DNA from 2 places in the Sphingomonas sp. 2SG genome. Region 1 is predicted to be linked to the other one. Evidence: riboswitches for the same ligand, from Rfam matches in the RefSeq annotation. Region 1 holds a riboswitch; the other holds the start of a gene.

Evidence for each region. A riboswitch is a leader RNA that binds a small molecule or an ion and turns the genes downstream of it on or off. The one in region 1 is predicted to bind cobalamin.
Region 2: it holds a riboswitch for cobalamin, as region 1 does, so the genes downstream of both, FFS23_RS16545 (TonB-dependent receptor plug domain-containing protein) here and cobW (cobalamin biosynthesis protein CobW) in region 1, are expected to answer to the same signal.

Annotation. Positions count from the first base shown of each region.
Region 1 covers NZ_SCMZ01000032.1:40,077-45,139, forward strand. The annotation lists gene FFS23_RS13525 (metallophosphoesterase) at 1-483, opposite strand, end outside; gene FFS23_RS13530 (hypothetical protein) at 534-740, opposite strand; gene FFS23_RS13535 (response regulator) at 921-1,292, shown strand; cobalamin riboswitch at 1,532-1,759, shown strand; gene cobW (cobalamin biosynthesis protein CobW) at 1,940-2,983, shown strand; partial or broken gene FFS23_RS13545 (cobaltochelatase subunit CobN) at 2,993-5,063, shown strand, end outside.
Region 2 covers NZ_SCMZ01000050.1:16,912-21,974, forward strand. The annotation lists gene FFS23_RS16530 (DUF4118 domain-containing protein) at 1-1,556, shown strand, start outside; gene FFS23_RS16535 (response regulator transcription factor) at 1,556-2,239, shown strand; gene cobU (bifunctional adenosylcobinamide kinase/adenosylcobinamide-phosphate guanylyltransferase) at 2,333-2,854, opposite strand; cobalamin riboswitch at 2,883-3,086, shown strand; gene FFS23_RS16545 (TonB-dependent receptor plug domain-containing protein) at 3,223-5,063, shown strand, end outside.

The DNA.
Region 1 (5,063 bases):
AAACAGACGGCTGATATGCAGGTCAGTGAGCTGTACCAGCCGGTAGCCGTCGAACGACGACGGCAGGTCGCGCACCGCGACGGTGATGTCGCGCACCGGCGGCACGCGGATCGCCCCGGCGACGCCGATCGCGGCGAGCAGCGCCGCGACGCTGGCGATGCCATAGCGGGCCGCATCGGGCGCCCCCACCACCTCGCGCCGCACCACCATCGTAGCGAGCGTGCCGAGATCGAGCACGATCTGCAGCAGCGCGAGCAACAGGATGGCGCCGAAGGCCCAGTTGAACAGGATGACGATCGCGCGCGGGAATTCCGGCGCAAACACCGACCCCGACGAGAGGCGGCTCCATAAATGGTATTGCGAGGCGGCGAGCAGCGTCGCCGCGACGCCGCCCTTGGCCCAGAGCGGCAGGGACAGCGGCAGCAGCCAACGGACGATGACGTACAGGGACGGCGTCGCAAAGATCAGGTGGAAGATCGTCATTCTCCTTGCGGCACCGTGCCGCCGCTGCCTCGCAAGCGCCGTCCCGTCGCTCAGCTCGGGTGGGCGGCGCTCTCGGCGGCGGCGTCGCTGGCATCGGTCGGCGTCACCGCGACCGCGCCGACATCCGCCTCGGCCTGTTCGGCGAGCTTCATCTGCTCATAGGCGATCTCGAGATCGGCGACACCCGATCCGGTCGGCTGGATCGGCAGGTCGCCGTAGCTTTCGGCGGGGCCATTCTGATCGGTCGTGTCGGTCATCATTCTCTCCTCGTGCGCGGCGTCAACGCACCGTGCCGGGGACCGGACGCATCGCCCGTCGAACATGGGGAAAATGACCTCTATCAGGAACTTAGATCAGCATGACGCATTAGGGGCCGGTTCGGGAGACGGCGTCGCCACCTCTGGCCTGCCGGCCCCCGGATACTGCCGGGAGCGGTTATGACCCATGTGCTGATCATCGAGGATTCCTATTTGTTCGGCCAGTTCGTCGCCGACGCCGCGGTGCTCGCCGGTGCCGGCAGCACGGAGATCGTGGAGACGCAGGAAGCGGCGGAAGCGGCGGCGCAGCGCTGCATGCCGGGCATGATCATCGCCGACGTCAAGCTCGTCCACGGCTCCGGGGTCCGTGCGGTCGAGCGGATCGCCAAGGGACGCCGCATCCCGATCCTCTACGTCACCGGCTATCCCGAACGCTGCGGCGAATGCCCGCCGGGATCGACGGTGATCGAAAAGCCGGTGTCGCACGATACGCTGCAACGCTCGATCAGCCGGCTGATCGAGGATGAGGCCGCGCACCTCGCGGCGCATTGACGGAGCGGGGTGGAGCCGCCGCCGGCATGATGCGGCGACGGCTCCGACAGTCCTGGAGAACTGCACACGAAGGATCGGGAGAACCCTTCCTGCTGCGCACGGGCTCTAATGGTTAACGGCAGCAAGTCGACCGGAAACGGGCTATGTACGAAACCGTACACAGCGATCGCCGTCTCCGCCCGCCTGCGCGATTGGCAAAGCCGGCGGTAGCGGCTAAGTCGACCGGCGGCGCCGGTTCCCGGTGCCATGATCGCGTCGGTGCCCTTCGCAAGAGGGCGTAAATGGGAATGCGGTGCGGGGCCTCGGCTCCAATGCCGCGGCTGTCCCTGCAACTGTAAGCGGCGAGCGACGGACACATGCCTTCCCGCGGGAAGGCGGCCACTGGCAAGGGTTCGCCCGATCCGGGAAGGCCGTGCCCCGAGCGACGACCCGCGAGCCAGGAAACCTGCCGGCGATAGGGTCGCTCTTGCTTTGGTCCAGGGGATGGCCGGGGCACGGTGTTCCGTCTGAGCGACGAAGACCCATGCGGTTGGCCCGCATCGGTGCGTGGCGCGGGCGACATGCGAAGCGCCCGTCCGTCGCTCGCGCATCGGCGATATGTGGCCCCACCGTGTTCTCGTCGTCGCGGCGCTCGCGAAGGAACATCCGTGGCCGATCCACAGCTCGCCAAGATTCCCGTCACCATCGTCACCGGCTTCCTCGGCGCCGGCAAGACGACGCTGATCAGCCATCTGATCCGCAACGCCAACGGCCGCCGGCTCGCGGTGGTCGTCAACGAATTCGGCACCTTGGGTGTCGACGGCGACATCCTGAAAGGCTGCGCGATCCCCGATTGCCCGGCGGAGAATGTCGTCGAGCTGGCCAACGGCTGCATTTGCTGCACCGTCGCCGACGATTTCATCCCGACGGTGGAGACCTTGCTCGCGCTCGACCCGCGCCCCGACCATATCCTCATCGAGACCTCGGGCCTGGCGCTGCCCAAGCCGCTGCTGAAGGCGTTCGACTGGCCGGCGATCCGCTCGCGCATCACCGTCGACGGCGTCATCGCGCTGGCCGACGCCGAGGCGGTCGCCGCCGGTCGCTTCGCGACCGATGTCGCCGCGCTCGACGCGCAGCGCGCCGCCGATCCGGGGATCGACCACGAGACGCCGCTGGCGGAGGTGTTCGAGGACCAGCTCGCCTGTGCCGACATGGTGCTGCTGACCAAGGCCGACCTCGCCGGGCCGGAGGGCGTCGCCGCCGCCCGCGCGGTGATCGCCGCCGAGGCGCCGCGGCCGGTGCCGGTGGTCGAGCTGACCGACGGCGTGATCGATCCCGCGGTGATCCTCGGCCTCGATGCCGCCGCCGAGGACGACATCGCCGCCCGCCCCTCGCATCATGACGGCGAGGACGAGCATGAGCACGACGATTTCGACAGCCTCGTCCATGAAACCGGCGAGATCGACGATCCCGCCGATCTGGTCGCGCGGATCGAACGGCTCGCGCGCGAGTCCGACGTGCTGCGGGTCAAGGGCTATGCGGCGGTGCGCAGCAAGCCGATGCGGCTGCTCGTCCAGGCGGTCGGCGCGCGGGTGCGGACGCAATACGACCGGCCGTGGCGGTCGGACGAGGCACGCGCCACCCGGCTGGTCGTCATCGCCGAGCACGACCGCATCGATCCCGCGACGATCGGACCCGTGCTGAACGGCTGAGCCGCCACGATGCACGTCGTCTTCCGCGAGAGCCACGGCCTGGAGGAGACCGCGACGCCGCGCGATCTCGGCCAGCGGCCGGCGGATCTCGTCGTCCTGTCCTTCTCCGACAGCGACCTCGGCGCATTCGCCGCGGGCTGGCATGCCGCGCGCGGCGGCGGCGTGCCGTTGCCGTCGCTGCGGCTCGCCAACCTCGCCGATCTCGCGCATCCCCTGTCGGTCGACACCTATGTCGAGCGGACGCTGGCGGGTGCGAAGGGCATACTGATCCGGCTGATCGGCGGGCGGTCCTATTGGTCCTATGGCCTGCAACAGGTCGAGGCGCTGGCGCGGGCGCAGGGGATCGCGCTGGCGGTGCTCGCCGCCGACGGGCGCGAGGACGCCGCGCTGGCCGCCACATCGACGGTGCCGGGCTCGACGCTCGGCCGGCTCGCCGCCTTGTGCGACACCGGCGGCGCGGTCGCGGCGCAGGCGGCTCTGGCGCAGCTCGCGCTCGCCTCGGGACTGGCGGCGGGACCGGTACGCGGCGTGCGTGCGGTTCCGCCGGTCGGCGGCTGGACGCAGGCGGACGGCGTCACTTGCCCCGCGGCGCTAGCGATGCGACCGGAGGCGCGGCCGCGGGTGCTGCTCACCTTCTACCGCTCCTATCTGCTCGCCGCCGATCTCGATCCGGTCGCGGCGCTCGCCGAGGCGCTGGCGGCGCGCGGCTTCGACGTCGTCCCGCTGTTCGCGCCGTCGCTCAAGGATGCGCACGCGCGCGGCTGGATCGCCCGCTGGGTCAAGGCGCTGGCTCCCGTTGCGATCGTCAACGCCACCGCCTTCTCGGCGCGCGACGAGGCCGAGTCGCCGCTCGACGGCGCCGACGTGCCGGTCTTCCAGGTCGCGCTCGCCACCTCGACGCAGGCCGCCTGGGCTGAGAGCACGCGCGGCCTGTCGCCCGCCGATCTCGCGATGCACGTGGTGCTGCCCGAGGTCGACGGCCGCATCTTCGCCGGGATCGCCAGTTGCAAGCAGGATGCGGTGCGCGACCCCGATCTCGATTACGCCCGCCGCGCACATCGCGCCGACCCCGCCCGCATCGCGGCGATCGCCGATCGCGTCGCCGCCTGGGTCGCGCTCGGCCAAGCCGCACCGGCGGCGCGGCGGCTGGCGCTGATCCTCTCCACCTATCCGGGCAAGAGCCACCAGATGGCGCATGCGGTCGGGCTCGACGCGCTCGCCTCGGCGGAGGCGATGCTCGCCGATCTCGCCACGGCCGGACATGCCGCCGCCGCCGGCGCGCCGCTGGCCGCGGCGTTGGCGGCGGAGCGGCTCTGCTGGCCGGTCGTCGCCTATCGCGCCGCGCTCGCCGCCTTGCCGCCGGGGCTGCGCGACGATCTCGCCGCAGCCTGGGGCGAACCCGAACAGGATCCCGCGGTCGCCGACGGCGCCTTCCGCTTCGCCGCGACGCTGCGTGGCGCGACGCTGGTCGCGCTCCAGCCCGAACGTGGCACGCCCGCGACCCGCGCCGACGACTATCACGATCTGTCGCGGGTCCCCCGCCATGGCTATGTTGCTTTCTACCTCTGGCTGCGCAGCCGCGGGTGCCATGCGGCGATCCAGATCGGTGCGCACGGCACGCTCGAATGGCTGCCCGGCAAGGCGGTGGCGCTGTCCGACGCCTGCTGGCCGGAGGCACTGACCGGGTCCTTGCCGATCCTCTATCCGTTCATCGTCAACGATCCCGGCGAGGCGGCGCAGGCCAAGCGCCGCACCGGCGCGGTGACGCTCGGCCATCTGCCGCCGCCGATGATCGCCGCAGACGGCGGCGCGGGTCTCGGCCGGCTCGAGACGCTGCTCGACGAATTCTCCAATGCCGACGGGCTCGACCCGGCGCGGCGCGACCGGTTGCAGCGCGACATCGCCGAGGAGGCGCAGGCGATCGGCCTCGCCGCCGAACTCGATCTCGCCGGCGCGGCCACCACCGCCGAGGCGATCACCCGCATCGACGCTTTCGTCTGCGACGTGAAGGACAGCCGCTTCGGCGACGGCCTGCACGTCTTCGGGCGCGGCGCGTGCGGCGCGGGGGAGCGCGACGGCC
Region 2 (5,063 bases), on a different contig from region 1:
CGATCCACGTGCTGCCGATGCCCGCCGCGGTGCGCGGCCGCCGGGCGGCGCCGGTCGATCGCTGGGGCAGCCGCAGCGGCTACGTCTGGACGGGGGCGATGGTCGCGGCGGTGACCGGCGTCGCCAGCGCGCTGTTCCACATCCTCGACCTCGGCAACGTCGCCTTGCTCTATCTGCTGCCGGTGATGATGGCGGCGAGCCTGTTCGGCCTGTGGACCGGGCTGTTCGCCGGGCTCGCGTCGAGCATCGCCTATAATTTCTTCTTCCTGCCGCCGACCGGCACGCTGACGATCAGCAATCCCGAAAACGTCGTGTCGGTGCTGGTGCTGCTCGGCATCGCGATCGCGACCAGCCATCTGACGGCGCGGGTGCGCGCGCAGGCGGACATCGCCGCGGCGAGCGCGCGGACCAATGCGGCGCTCGCCGGCTTCCTGCGCCAGCTCACCCGGCTGAACGATCCCGTCGCGGTGGCGCAGGCGATCTGCGACGAGGTCGGGCAATTGTTCGGATTGCGCACGGTGATGCTCGTCGCCGAGGGGGCGGGGCTTGCGGTGCAGGCGGCGAACGGCAGCGACTATCGGCTCGAGACGATGGAGATGGCGGCGGCGCAATGGGCCTATGACGGCGGCACGCCCGCCGGGCGCGGCTCGGCGACGCTCGCCGCGTCGCAATGGTTCTTCCAGCCGCTGGTGACCGGCGAGCGGACGCTCGGCGTGCTCGGCCTCGCCAACGAGGCGGGCGGCGATCCGCTGCGCCCCGACCAGATCCCGCTGTTCCTGAACCTGATCGAACAGGCGACTTTGGCGCTCGAACGGCTGCGGCTGGAGATCGAGACGCGCGACCTCGGCGCGATGCGCGAACGCGAGCGGTTGCGCACCGCGCTGCTGTCGTCGGTCAGCCACGATCTGCGCACGCCGCTGACCGCGGTGATCGCGGCGGCGGCGCAGCTGCACCATGGCGCCACCCCGGATCTGATCGCGACGATCGAGGGCGAGGCGGCGCGGCTGCATCGCTTCGTCGCCAACCTGCTCGACATGGCGCGGGTCGAGGCGGGGGCGCTTACGCTGCGCATGGAGGCGGTCGATCTCGCCGATGCGGTCGCCGGCGCGGCGCATGACGCCCGCCGTGCGCTGGACGGACATGCGGTGCAGCTCGACGTGCCGCCCGACCTGCCGCTGGTCCGCGCCGACCAGCAATTGCTCCACCATTGCCTGCTCAACCTGCTCGACAATGCCGGCCGCTATGCCGATCCCGGCACGCCGATCCGCGTCGAGGCGCGCCATCGCTACGGCGTCATCCTGCTGTCGGTCGAGGACGAGGGGCCGGGCCTGCCGCCGGGGCGCGAGGCGGAGGTGTTCGACACCTTCCGCCGCTTCGCCGGTTCGGATCGCGCGATCGGCGGCACCGGCCTGGGGCTGGCGATCGTCAAGGCGTTCGCCGCGGCGATGGGTCTCGGCGTCGAGGCCGCGAACCGGCAGGACCGGCCGGGCGCGCGCTTCAGCCTGTCCTTTCCGGCGGCATTGATCGTGCGCGACATGGTGGAGGAAGGCGACTGATGGCGGCCAAGATCTTGGTGGTGGACGACGAACAGCCGATCCGCCGGCTGCTGCGCAACACGCTCGAACGCGCCGGCTATGCGGTGGTCGAGGCGATCAACGGCCGCGAGGCGCTGGCCGCCGTCGCCGCCGAGGTTCCCGACGCGGTGCTGCTCGACCTCGGCCTGCCCGATCGCGACGGGCTCGAACTGGTGCCGCTGATCCGCAAGGCGGGCGACGCGGTGATCCTCGTCGTCTCGGCACGCGACGCGACCGATCAGAAGGTCGCGGCGCTCGATCTCGGCGCCGAGGATTATGTCACCAAGCCGTTCGACGGCGAGGAATTGCTCGCCCGGCTGCGCGCGGCGCTGCGCCACCGCGGCATCGATGCCGCGGCGACGAGCGTGATCCGCCGCGACGGGCTGGAGATCGACCTCGACCAGCGCCTCGTCCGGCGCGGCGGCGAGGCGTTCCACCTGACGCGCAAGGAGCATGACGTGCTCGCGGTGCTCGCCCGCCACCCCGGGCGGGTGGTGACGCACCAGCGAATCCTCGCGGCGGCTTGGGGCGGCGACGACGATCCGCGGGTGGAATATCTGCGCATCGTCGTGCGCAACCTGCGCCTGAAGCTGGAAGAGCCGAACGCGACCGGGAGCGTGATCGCCAACGAACTGGGCGTGGGATATCGGTTGCTGGTGGGGTGAAAGAGGGGGGCGACCGTTCGCCCTGCGCTCGTCGAAGGGCAGGTGAGTCTCACCGTGCTTCGACAGGCTCAGCACGAACGGGTCAGGGGCGGATCAGTCCCTCCCCGGAAACGGCTGCAACGGCAGCACCATGCCGGCGGCGACGAAATAGACCTCGCGCATCGCGGCGGCGATCTGCTGGTTGAGCCGGCCGGCGGCGTCGCGGAAGGCGCGGCCGAGCGGATGGTCGGGGACGATGCCAAGGCCGACCTCATTGCTGACGACGAACAGCGGCAGCGGGGTCGCGGCGAGCGCGGCGAGCAGGGCGTCCGACCGCGCCGCGACGTCGTGCTCGCCGAGCATCACGTTGGTCAGCCAGAGCGTCAGGCAGTCGATCAGGATCGCGCCATCCTCGATTGCGGCGACCGCCTCGGGCAGCGCGAGCGGGCATTCGACGGTCGTCCAGCGCGTGTCGCGGTCGGCGCGGTGGCGGGCGATCCGGTCGGTCATCTCGCCGTCCCACGCCTCGGCCGTGGCGAGATAGTGGAGCGGGCCGGCGCAGCGCTCGGCGGCGGCCTGCGCCAGCCGGCTCTTGCCCGAGCGGGCACCACCCAGGAACAGCGTCTTGGCTGCGATCATCTTGCCTTCGTCTCCGCGGGGTTCTAGGGGCGCCGATGCGACAGGTTCCCAGAGATGGGATGAAAAGGGAACCCGGAAGCGAGCCTTGCAGCTCGTCAGCCGGGGCTGCCCCCGCAACTGTGACCGGCGAGCCCTGCTCCCCGCGCGCCACTGGATCATCCCGATCCGGGAAGGCCGGGCAGGGCGACGACCCGCGAGCCAGGAGACCTGCCCGTCGCGGTTGTCCTTCGTCCGGACGGGGTGTGCCGGCACGATCGAGGATTTCCTCGCGAGACGACGATGTTGGGGGCGTTGCGCGGCGGACAGACCGGTTCCGGCGAAATCGCGGTGCGTGCTCCCGTTGTTGCAACGAGGGGGAAACCATCGTGAAGAACTACGCCTGTCTCATCCTGCTGCCGTGCATCGCGGCCGCGACACCTGCCTTCGCCCAGACCGCGCAATCGACCAGCGGCCTCGAGCAGGTCGCCGACGCCGGCAGCGACATCCTCGTCACCGCCAATCGCGAGGCGCGACCCGCGTCCACCGTCGGCCAGGCGGTGACCGTCCTCGACACCGCGACGATCACCCAGCGGCAGGCGGTGGTCGTCGCCGATCTGCTGCGCCAGACGCCGGGCGTCAGCGTGACGCGCAACGGCGGCGTCGGCACCGCGACCTCGGTCAACATCCGCGGCGCGGAGAGCGACCAGACCGTCGCGCTGATCGACGGGATCAAGCTCAACGATCCCTCGTCGCCGGGCGGCGGCTTCGACTTCGGCGGGTTGCTGATCGGCAATATCGCGCGGATCGAGGTGCTGCGCGGCGCGCAATCGGTGCTGTGGGGCAGTCAGGCGATCGGCGGCGTCGTCAACCTCATCACCCGTCAGCCGACCGAGCAGGTCGCGGTCAACGCGCGCGTCGAGGGCGGCTGGCACGAGACCGGGCAGGGCTTCGCCAACGTCTCGGGCAAGATGGGGCCGGTGTCGGCGAGCCTGGGCGGCGGTTATTACACCACCGAGGGCATCTCGGCCTATGCGCCCGGCACGGAGCGCGACGGTTATCGCAATTATGCCGCCAACGGCAGCCTCGGCATCGCGTTGGCGCCGACCGTCTCGGTCGATGTGCGCGGTTTCTATTCCAACGGCCGTACCGATATCGACGGCTTTCCGCCGCCGACCTTCGCCTTTGGCGATACGCGCGAATATGGCACGAGCGAGCAATGGACGGCCTATGCCGGACTCAATGCGGCACTGTTCGACGGCCGGTTCCGCAACCGATTCGGCTATGCGCATACCGATACCGACCGGCATAATTACGATCCCGACGGCACGCCGACCGAGACGTTCGCCGGCAAGGGGCGCAACGACCGGATCGAATATCAGGGCGTCGCCGATCTGAGTTCCGCGGTGTTCGCCACCTTCGGCGCGGAGCGCGAGGTGTCGCGCTTCACCACGGCGAGCTACGGCGGGCCGGCGACCCGGGGGCGGGCGCGGATCTTCAGCGTCTACGGCCAGCTCGCGGTGACGCCGGTCGCCGGGCTGACCGCGACCGGCGGCGTGCGCCACGACGACCACAATATCTTCGGCGGAGCGACGACCGTCTCGGCCAGCGGCGTCTATTCGCCCAACGATGGCGCGACCGCGTTCCGCGCGAGCTATTCCGAGGGGTTCAAGGCGCCGACCCTGTATCAGTTGCAGAGCGAATATGGGAATGCGCGGCTCAACCCCGAACGCTCGCGCGGCTGGGACGCGGGCGTGGCGCAGAAGGCGCTCGACGGCGCCGTCGAGGCGAGCGCGACCTATTTCCGGCGCACCTCATTCGACCTTATCAATTTCGTGTCCTGCGACACGTCCGTGGGGATTTGCGCCGACCGGCCGTTCGGCACCTATGACAATGTCGCGCGGGCGCGGGCGCAGGGCGTGGAATTCGCGCTGACGCTGCGCCCGGTCGAGGCGCTGACGGTCAGTGCCGCCTATACCTATCTCGACGCCAAGAACCGCTCGACCAGCACCGCCGATGCCGGCCGCGACCTGGCACGACGGCCGGACAATAGCGTGTCGGTCAACGCCGACTATCGCTGGCCGTTCGGGCTGACCACCGGCGCGACCGTCACCGCGGTGGGGGACAGTTTCAACAACGCATCCAACTCGCAGCGGCTCGACGGCTATGTCGTCACCGATGTTCGCGCGTCCTTCCCGATCGTCGATCATGTCGAGGTCTATGGCCGGAT